DNA from 3 places in the Bacillus sp. ISL-75 genome. Region 1 is predicted to be linked to each of the others. Evidence: riboswitches for the same ligand, from Rfam matches in the RefSeq annotation. Region 1 holds a riboswitch; each other region holds the start of a gene.
The links. Region 1 has a riboswitch for thiamine pyrophosphate ahead of thiM (hydroxyethylthiazole kinase). Riboswitches for the same ligand answer to the same signal wherever they lie in the genome.
Positions count from the first base shown of each region.

Region 2: linked by a shared signal. The riboswitch ahead of tenI (thiazole tautomerase TenI) and the one ahead of thiM (hydroxyethylthiazole kinase) in region 1 are both predicted to bind thiamine pyrophosphate.
Region 3: linked by a shared signal. The riboswitch ahead of thiC (phosphomethylpyrimidine synthase ThiC) and the one ahead of thiM (hydroxyethylthiazole kinase) in region 1 are both predicted to bind thiamine pyrophosphate.

Region 1 is NZ_JAGGQX010000006.1:30,120-32,394, forward strand. Features, by position in the region: gene thiM (hydroxyethylthiazole kinase) at 1-759, opposite strand, end outside; TPP riboswitch at 924-1,033, opposite strand; gene dcuS (DcuS/MalK family sensor histidine kinase) at 1,112-2,275, opposite strand, start outside.
Region 2 is NZ_JAGGQX010000072.1:13,212-15,486, reverse strand. Features, by position in the region: gene J7E63_RS26060 (FbpB family small basic protein) at 156-287, shown strand; partial or broken gene J7E63_RS26055 (aldehyde dehydrogenase family protein) at 289-497, shown strand; TPP riboswitch at 616-724, shown strand; gene tenI (thiazole tautomerase TenI) at 820-1,482, shown strand; gene thiO (glycine oxidase ThiO) at 1,457-2,275, shown strand, end outside.
Region 3 is NZ_JAGGQX010000038.1:7,881-10,155, reverse strand. Features, by position in the region: gene J7E63_RS16055 (hypothetical protein) at 242-538, shown strand; TPP riboswitch at 595-709, shown strand; gene thiC (phosphomethylpyrimidine synthase ThiC) at 852-2,275, shown strand, end outside.

The sequences.
Region 1 (2,275 bases):
TAAAGTTAATTGGTTTAAGAATTCGATTTGGAAACTTCCAGGTCCCATTTCAACTGTTTTTGCTGCTGCCTTCTCTGCCGCGATTCCATAATACGTTAAAGCAGCCACTGAAGCTTGAAGCAGGTCCTTCTCCACTCCTGCAAACGCTCCAATCACAGAGGTTAATAAACAGCCAGTGCCTGTCACCTTCGTTAAAATTGGATGTCCATTTGACACGACATAGGTTGTTTTCCCATCCGATACGACATCCTCTTTTCCAGTGATGACGACAAGTCCATTCAATTTTTGTGCTGAAGTAATAGCTAGTTCAATGATATTTCCTTTTACATCCCCAGCATCGACGCCCTTGATTTCCCACTTTTCACCAACCACATTGGCAATTTCGGCTGCGTTTCCTCTAATCACAGAGACTTTTACCTCGTTCATAATTCGTTGCGCGGTTTCGGTTCGATATCGAGTAGCCCCCGCACCAACCGGGTCAAAAATGACGGGAACACCGGATTCATTGGCCGCTTTTCCGGCAATGATCATCGATTCTACTGTCTGTGGGTTTAATGTTCCAATGTTCAATACTAATGAACTTGCAATCTTGGCCATATCTGCGACTTCCTCAACTGCATATGCCATAACCGGTGAGGCACCAAGGGCAAGGAGCCCATTTGCTGTAAAATTTGTGACGACAACATTAGTAATATTATGTACAAGCGGGTTAACCTTTCTAACTTCTTCCAACGTTTCATACAAACTGTTTTTTTCCATCTCAATTTCCCCGTTTCTTATTTAAAATAAAGGTTCGGTTAAACTTGGCCGATGATTTCCGCTCCATCAAATTAGCTTTAAAAATAAACAATGACCTTTAAACAGCCAAAATAAAAAAACCAGATCCATAAAAGGACCTGGTTAGTTAGTCAAAGAAATAATTAACATTCACTTGGCTACTTTCCTACGCTGGTATTATCCAGATCAGGTCCGAAGGGTTGAAAATTTCACCATTTTCTCTCAGCCTGTTTACAGGGCACCCCTAGTAGATCTAATACTTTATTTAATTAACTACATAATATTCCTATGGTACTAGAATGTAAAGGAAAAAGTACCAGTTAACATAACATTATTATTGTTGTTTGCTTTTATATGGGAAAGTAACAATAAATGTTGTCCCTTTATCTTTTTGGGAATGAATTTCTATCTGTCCATTTAATTTTTCCAAGCTTCTCTGCACCAATGATAAACCGATTCCCCGATTTTCACCCTTGGTAGAATACCCTTTGATAAATAAGCGATGTCTTACATCCTCATCGATTCCTTGTCCTGTATCATGGACCTCCAACGCTAGGACTTCATCGTAAAAGTCAAACCTTAAGGTAACTTTTTTATGTGGACGGTCCGCAACAGCATCTAGTGCATTATCGATTAAATTCCCGAGAATCGTTACCACTTCATGGGTTATTTCCTGCTGCTGTGGTTCAGGTAGACTTCCTTCCCCATCAATGATTAATTCACATCCATTTTCCCTAGCGAAGCTAAGTTTTCCTAAAATAAAACCTGCTAAAACAGGATCTTTAAAACGACTGACAACAAATTCTACTTCAGTTTGTTGGTGATCGACAATTTTGGTAATATATGACGAGACCATTTGATAGTCTTTCATATGAATTAAACCTGATATTACATGCAGTTTATTCATGAATTCATGTGACTGGGTTCTCAGTGCTTCCGCGTATAGCTTTACACCGGTTAATTGTTCAGCTAATTGCTTGATTTCGGTTTTTTCTCTGAATGTAGCAATCGCACCGACAATCTTTCCTTTGACAACCACCGGAACCCGATTGGTTAAAATGGTAATATGATTGATTTCTTGTTCTTGGTCTAATTGAGATTCCCCCGTTTCTAGAACAGAAGATAGCATAGAATTTGGCATGTAGTCATCCACTTTTCTTCCTAAAAAGGACCCATGAATGCCAGCTTTTTGAAGAAGTCGGATCCCCTCATTATTTACAAGAGTGGTAAACGCATCCTGGTCAACTGCCAAAATTCCTTCCTTTGTGGATTGGAGCATCGCACTACGTTCCTCAACCAATTTTGCCATCTCACTCGGCTCAAGTCCAAAAAGAATCGCTTTGATTTTTCTAGCTAGAAAAAGGGCTCCTAGAATCCCAACTAGAATTCCTACTCCCACACCGATCAAAATAATTTTCCTACTTTGTTCGATCGCCTGATTAACTTTTTCTAAAGAAATCCCAACCGCGACTGCTCCTATTTGTTTATTTTCTTGATC
Region 2 (2,275 bases), on a different contig from region 1:
TATATTCATCTTTAATTTATATAATTATGCTAGTCGGTAATTAATTAGGAAAAATAATATTCTAATTAATTTTTCTATTATTTTTAACTAACAGAATTGTTTTATTATTCAGATATGTTATAATAGACCGATCTAAAAAAGAAAAGAGTGTTATAATGCGTAAGCATAAAAAATCATTTGAAGAGTTAATAAAAGAGAATAAGCAAGAATTACTTAAAGATAAACAAGCAATCGAAAAAATTGAAAAGCGTATAGAAAAACGCCATGAGGTTAAAAAGCTAGCTTAATATAGCTAGTTTTTTTATGGCAAGCGAAGCTGTTCGAAAAATTACTTTTACCGGTTCAACAGAGGTAGGTAAGGTACTTGTGAAACAATCTGCAGATACACTTAAGTGTGTTTCAATGGAGATGGGAGGTCATGCACCATTTATATATTTGATGATGCCGACATTGATTTAGCAGTTGAAGGGGCGATAAAAAGTAAATTTACTTCAGCAATCTAACAGACAAGTATGCACGTTCAATTTTGAAAAAGAAAAACATTTGACATTTCTGCCTGAAGTGTTAACATTATCCATGCAGGGAAATCATTACATGACAATTAAATAAATGACGCAATTCCGCTAGAGGTGCCTTTTTAAAGGGCTGAGATTGAAGTACTACTTCGGGACTCTATGAACCTGATCTGGGTAATACCAGCGTAGGGAAGTGGAAAACGGGATATTTGAAGAACGTATGTTTCTATTTCGAATTTTCGACCACTTTCTTACCTAAAGAAAGTGGTTTTTTGTTTTTCACTTTAGGCCTTCGAACTTCGGAATCTGCTTAAAAGGGGGAACGGGTATTTCAACTAGTGTAAAAGATAAAGAGTTACATATTATCTCCAATGGGAGAATGCCAATCGAACAGTTATGTGAAATTGTAAGCGAAATTCATCCATATATAACCGCGATTCATTTGCGGGAAAAACAAAAAACAGCCAAGGAACTTTTCCAAGCCGTCCAACGGTTAACAAATGAAAACATCCCACTATCAAAGATTATCATTAATGACCGAGTCGATGTTGCCTACGTTACAAGGGCTAGAGGAGTTCAATTAGCCTTCCATAGTTTAGATGCAGCGCTTGTGAAAGAAAATTTTCCTCAGCTTTTGCTCGGGAACTCCATCCACTCCTACGAGGAAGGACAACAAGCAAAAGAGAATGGTGCTGATTACGTGCTATATGGCCATGTCTTTCCTTCACAATCAAAACCGGGTAAGACCCCAAAAGGACTAGAGGAATTAGCAAGGCTCACCCAATTAGACATCCCGGTAATAGCCATCGGCGGGATCACACCTGAAAATACGGGGCAGGTACTTCAAGCAGGGTCAAAAGGGATCGCAGTCATGTCAGGAGTTTTAGATGCTCACGATCCATTAGCAGCAGTTAAGGCTTACCTAAATGTATTAAATGGAGATGAACAAAGTGGAAAATTCATTTGATGTGGCCATTATCGGAGGAGGAATTATCGGGTCCTCGATTGCCTATCAGCTCGCAAAAAGGGGAAGAAAAGTCGTCATAATTGAGAAGGAACGAGTCGCTTGCCAAGCGTCCAGTGCGGCTGCCGGAATGTTAGCAGCACAAGCAGAGCTTGAACAAGACGGTCCTTTATTCCAGCTAGCTTTAAAAAGTCAAGCGATGTTTTCAACGCTCGCAAGTGAGTTATTTGAATATACGGGAATTGATATTGAGTATGTGAATAAAGGAATGGTGAAAATTGCCGAAACCGAAGAAATAGCGATTGAAGTAAAAAAACAAGTCACCTTCCAAAAAAAATGGGATCCAACAATAACCTGGCTCGATGCAACGGAAGTTTGTGTGCTGGAACCATCTCTTTCACCAAGTGTAGCTGGAGGGATGTATCTCCCTCAGGATGGGCATGTGCAACCAGCAAAGTTAACACAAGCCTTTGTAAAGTCCGCGGAACATTTTGGTGCCAAAATATATGAAGAGACGGAGGTTCTGTCTTTTGTCTATGAAAACGGTCAAGTTAAAGGGGTAACCACCAGCAAGGGCGTCATCCATTGTGAACAGGTGGTTGTTGCCACTGGAGCTTGGGCGGCGAAATTAATGCAAGAATCAGGAATCGATATTCCTGTGTATCCGGTTAAAGGAGAATGCTTTTCGATTAGAACAGAAAAGCCGATCATCAACGCGACCATTTTCTCCGACAAACGTTGTTATTTAGTACCCAAACGAAATGGGGAAATTTATATAGGTGCGACTGTGATTGAA
Region 3 (2,275 bases), on a different contig from region 1:
CTTCTTAATTGTTTTCTTTTTTAAGAATATGATTAGAACTGTTCTATTAGTACCAAATTAGGGCAGGGGAGTCTGACAACTATCCTGCTTACTTTAATAGAAGAAGAGATCGTCTATCAACCTGGTACTCTGGAATGTACAACGGGTGGAATGGAAAAAGAGCCAATTTTTTAGACTTGAAATGACCCAATAATTGTGATTTCATAATGAAGTAAACTTATAAAATGAAGGAGCGAGAAAGATGAAGTTTCCTAAAAAAATTATACTAGATTCTGTTGCCGAACGTAAAAACCATGAAAGTTACGGAATAGAATTTATTCAGGAACTTGGAAATGATGATGCTGGATATTCCGAGATGGTAGTAATTATTTTCAAATTCAAAGATAAATATTATAGTGTGGATATCCATCATGTAAATGGAGAAAACAATTACGACCATTGGGATGATGAAATAGATTGTCCAGAGGTAGTTAGGAAAGAGGCTATTCAATATTATTGGGAAGAAGTCAAACTATCTAAAACGACTATATCACTTTAAATAATATTATGTCTTTCATTTTAAACGATACTCATATATAATATAGCTAATTGAATATAAATAACTAGGGGAGCCCAATAAGTTGGGCTGAGAAAGAAACACGATGAAGTTTCTTGACTCTTGGGACCTGATCTGGATCATACCAGCGTGGGGAAGTTAGAATAGACAATCTTTACTACACCTATACTTCTGCATACATATTAGCCGGGTCCAACCATTTATGGTCCCGGCTTTTTGATGTACTTTTATAAGCTTTTCCACTTGTTATGTTCTGTATCTCGTCCTTTATATTCAAAAAAAGGAGAGATTTATTATGTCAACGAAATCATTAAACGAACAAAATATTTCCATCATGTCTAGTTTTCCAGGAAGTAAAAAAGTATATGTAACAGGTTCGAGATCCGACATTAAAGTGCCAATGCGTGAAATTGAGTTAAGCCCGACAACAGGTACGTTTGGTGAAGAGGAAAACCTTCCAGTACGCGTGTATGATACAAGCGGTCCTTATACGGATCTAAATTATTCTGTTGACATTTCAAAAGGTCTTCCTGCTATTCGAAGCACATGGATTCATGAACGAGCAGATGTTGAAGAATATGAAGGTCGAGAAATTAAGCCTGTAGATAATGGGTATAATGATGAAAATGATCCTCGTGCCAATCATAACGTGTTTCCGGGTTTGAAGCGCAAACCATTACGTGCAAAAAAAGGGAAAAATGTGACACAGCTTCATTATGCAAAAAAGGGAATTATTACTCCTGAAATGGAATTTATCGCAATAAGGGAAAATATGAAACCTGAATTTGTGCGTGATGAAGTTGCAAAAGGTCGAGCGATTATTCCTTCTAATATCAATCATCCAGAGTCAGAACCTATGATAATAGGACGTAATTTTCATGTTAAAATTAACGCGAATATCGGTAACTCTGCTGTTTCATCATCCATCGAACAAGAGGTTGAAAAAATGACATGGGCCACGCGTTGGGGTGCTGATAATATTATGGATCTATCAACGGGTAAAAACATTCATAAAACACGAGAATGGATTATTCGAAACTCAGCTGTTCCTGTCGGCACCGTCCCCATTTATCAAGCACTTGAAAAAGTAAATGGTGTTGCTGAAGATCTTACATGGGAAATTTACCGTGATACCTTGATTGAACAAGCGGAGCAAGGTGTTGATTACTTCACCATTCATGCTGGTGTTCTTTTACGATATGTTCCATTAACCGCAAAACGGTTAACAGGTATTGTATCCCGCGGTGGATCAATCATGGCACAATGGTGTTTACACCACCATAAAGAAAGCTTTTTATATACTCACTTTGAAGAAATCTGCGAAATAATGAAGTCTTATGATGTTGCATTCTCATTAGGGGATGGTTTACGTCCAGGGTCTATTGCAGATGCCAATGATGAAGCGCAGTTTGCAGAATTAGAGACTCTTGGAGAGCTAACAAAAATTGCTTGGGAACATGATGTACAGGTAATGGTTGAAGGACCTGGACACGTACCTATGCACCTAATTAAAGAAAATATGGATAAACAACTAGAAGTGTGTCAGGAAGCACCATTCTACACACTTGGACCTCTTACGACTGATATAGCACCTGGTTATGATCACATTACATCAGCTATTGGGGCTGCAATGATTGGTTGGTATGGTACAGCTATGCTTTGTTATGTAACGCCTAAAGAACATTTGGGTTTACCGAATAAAGAGGATGTTCGTGTAGG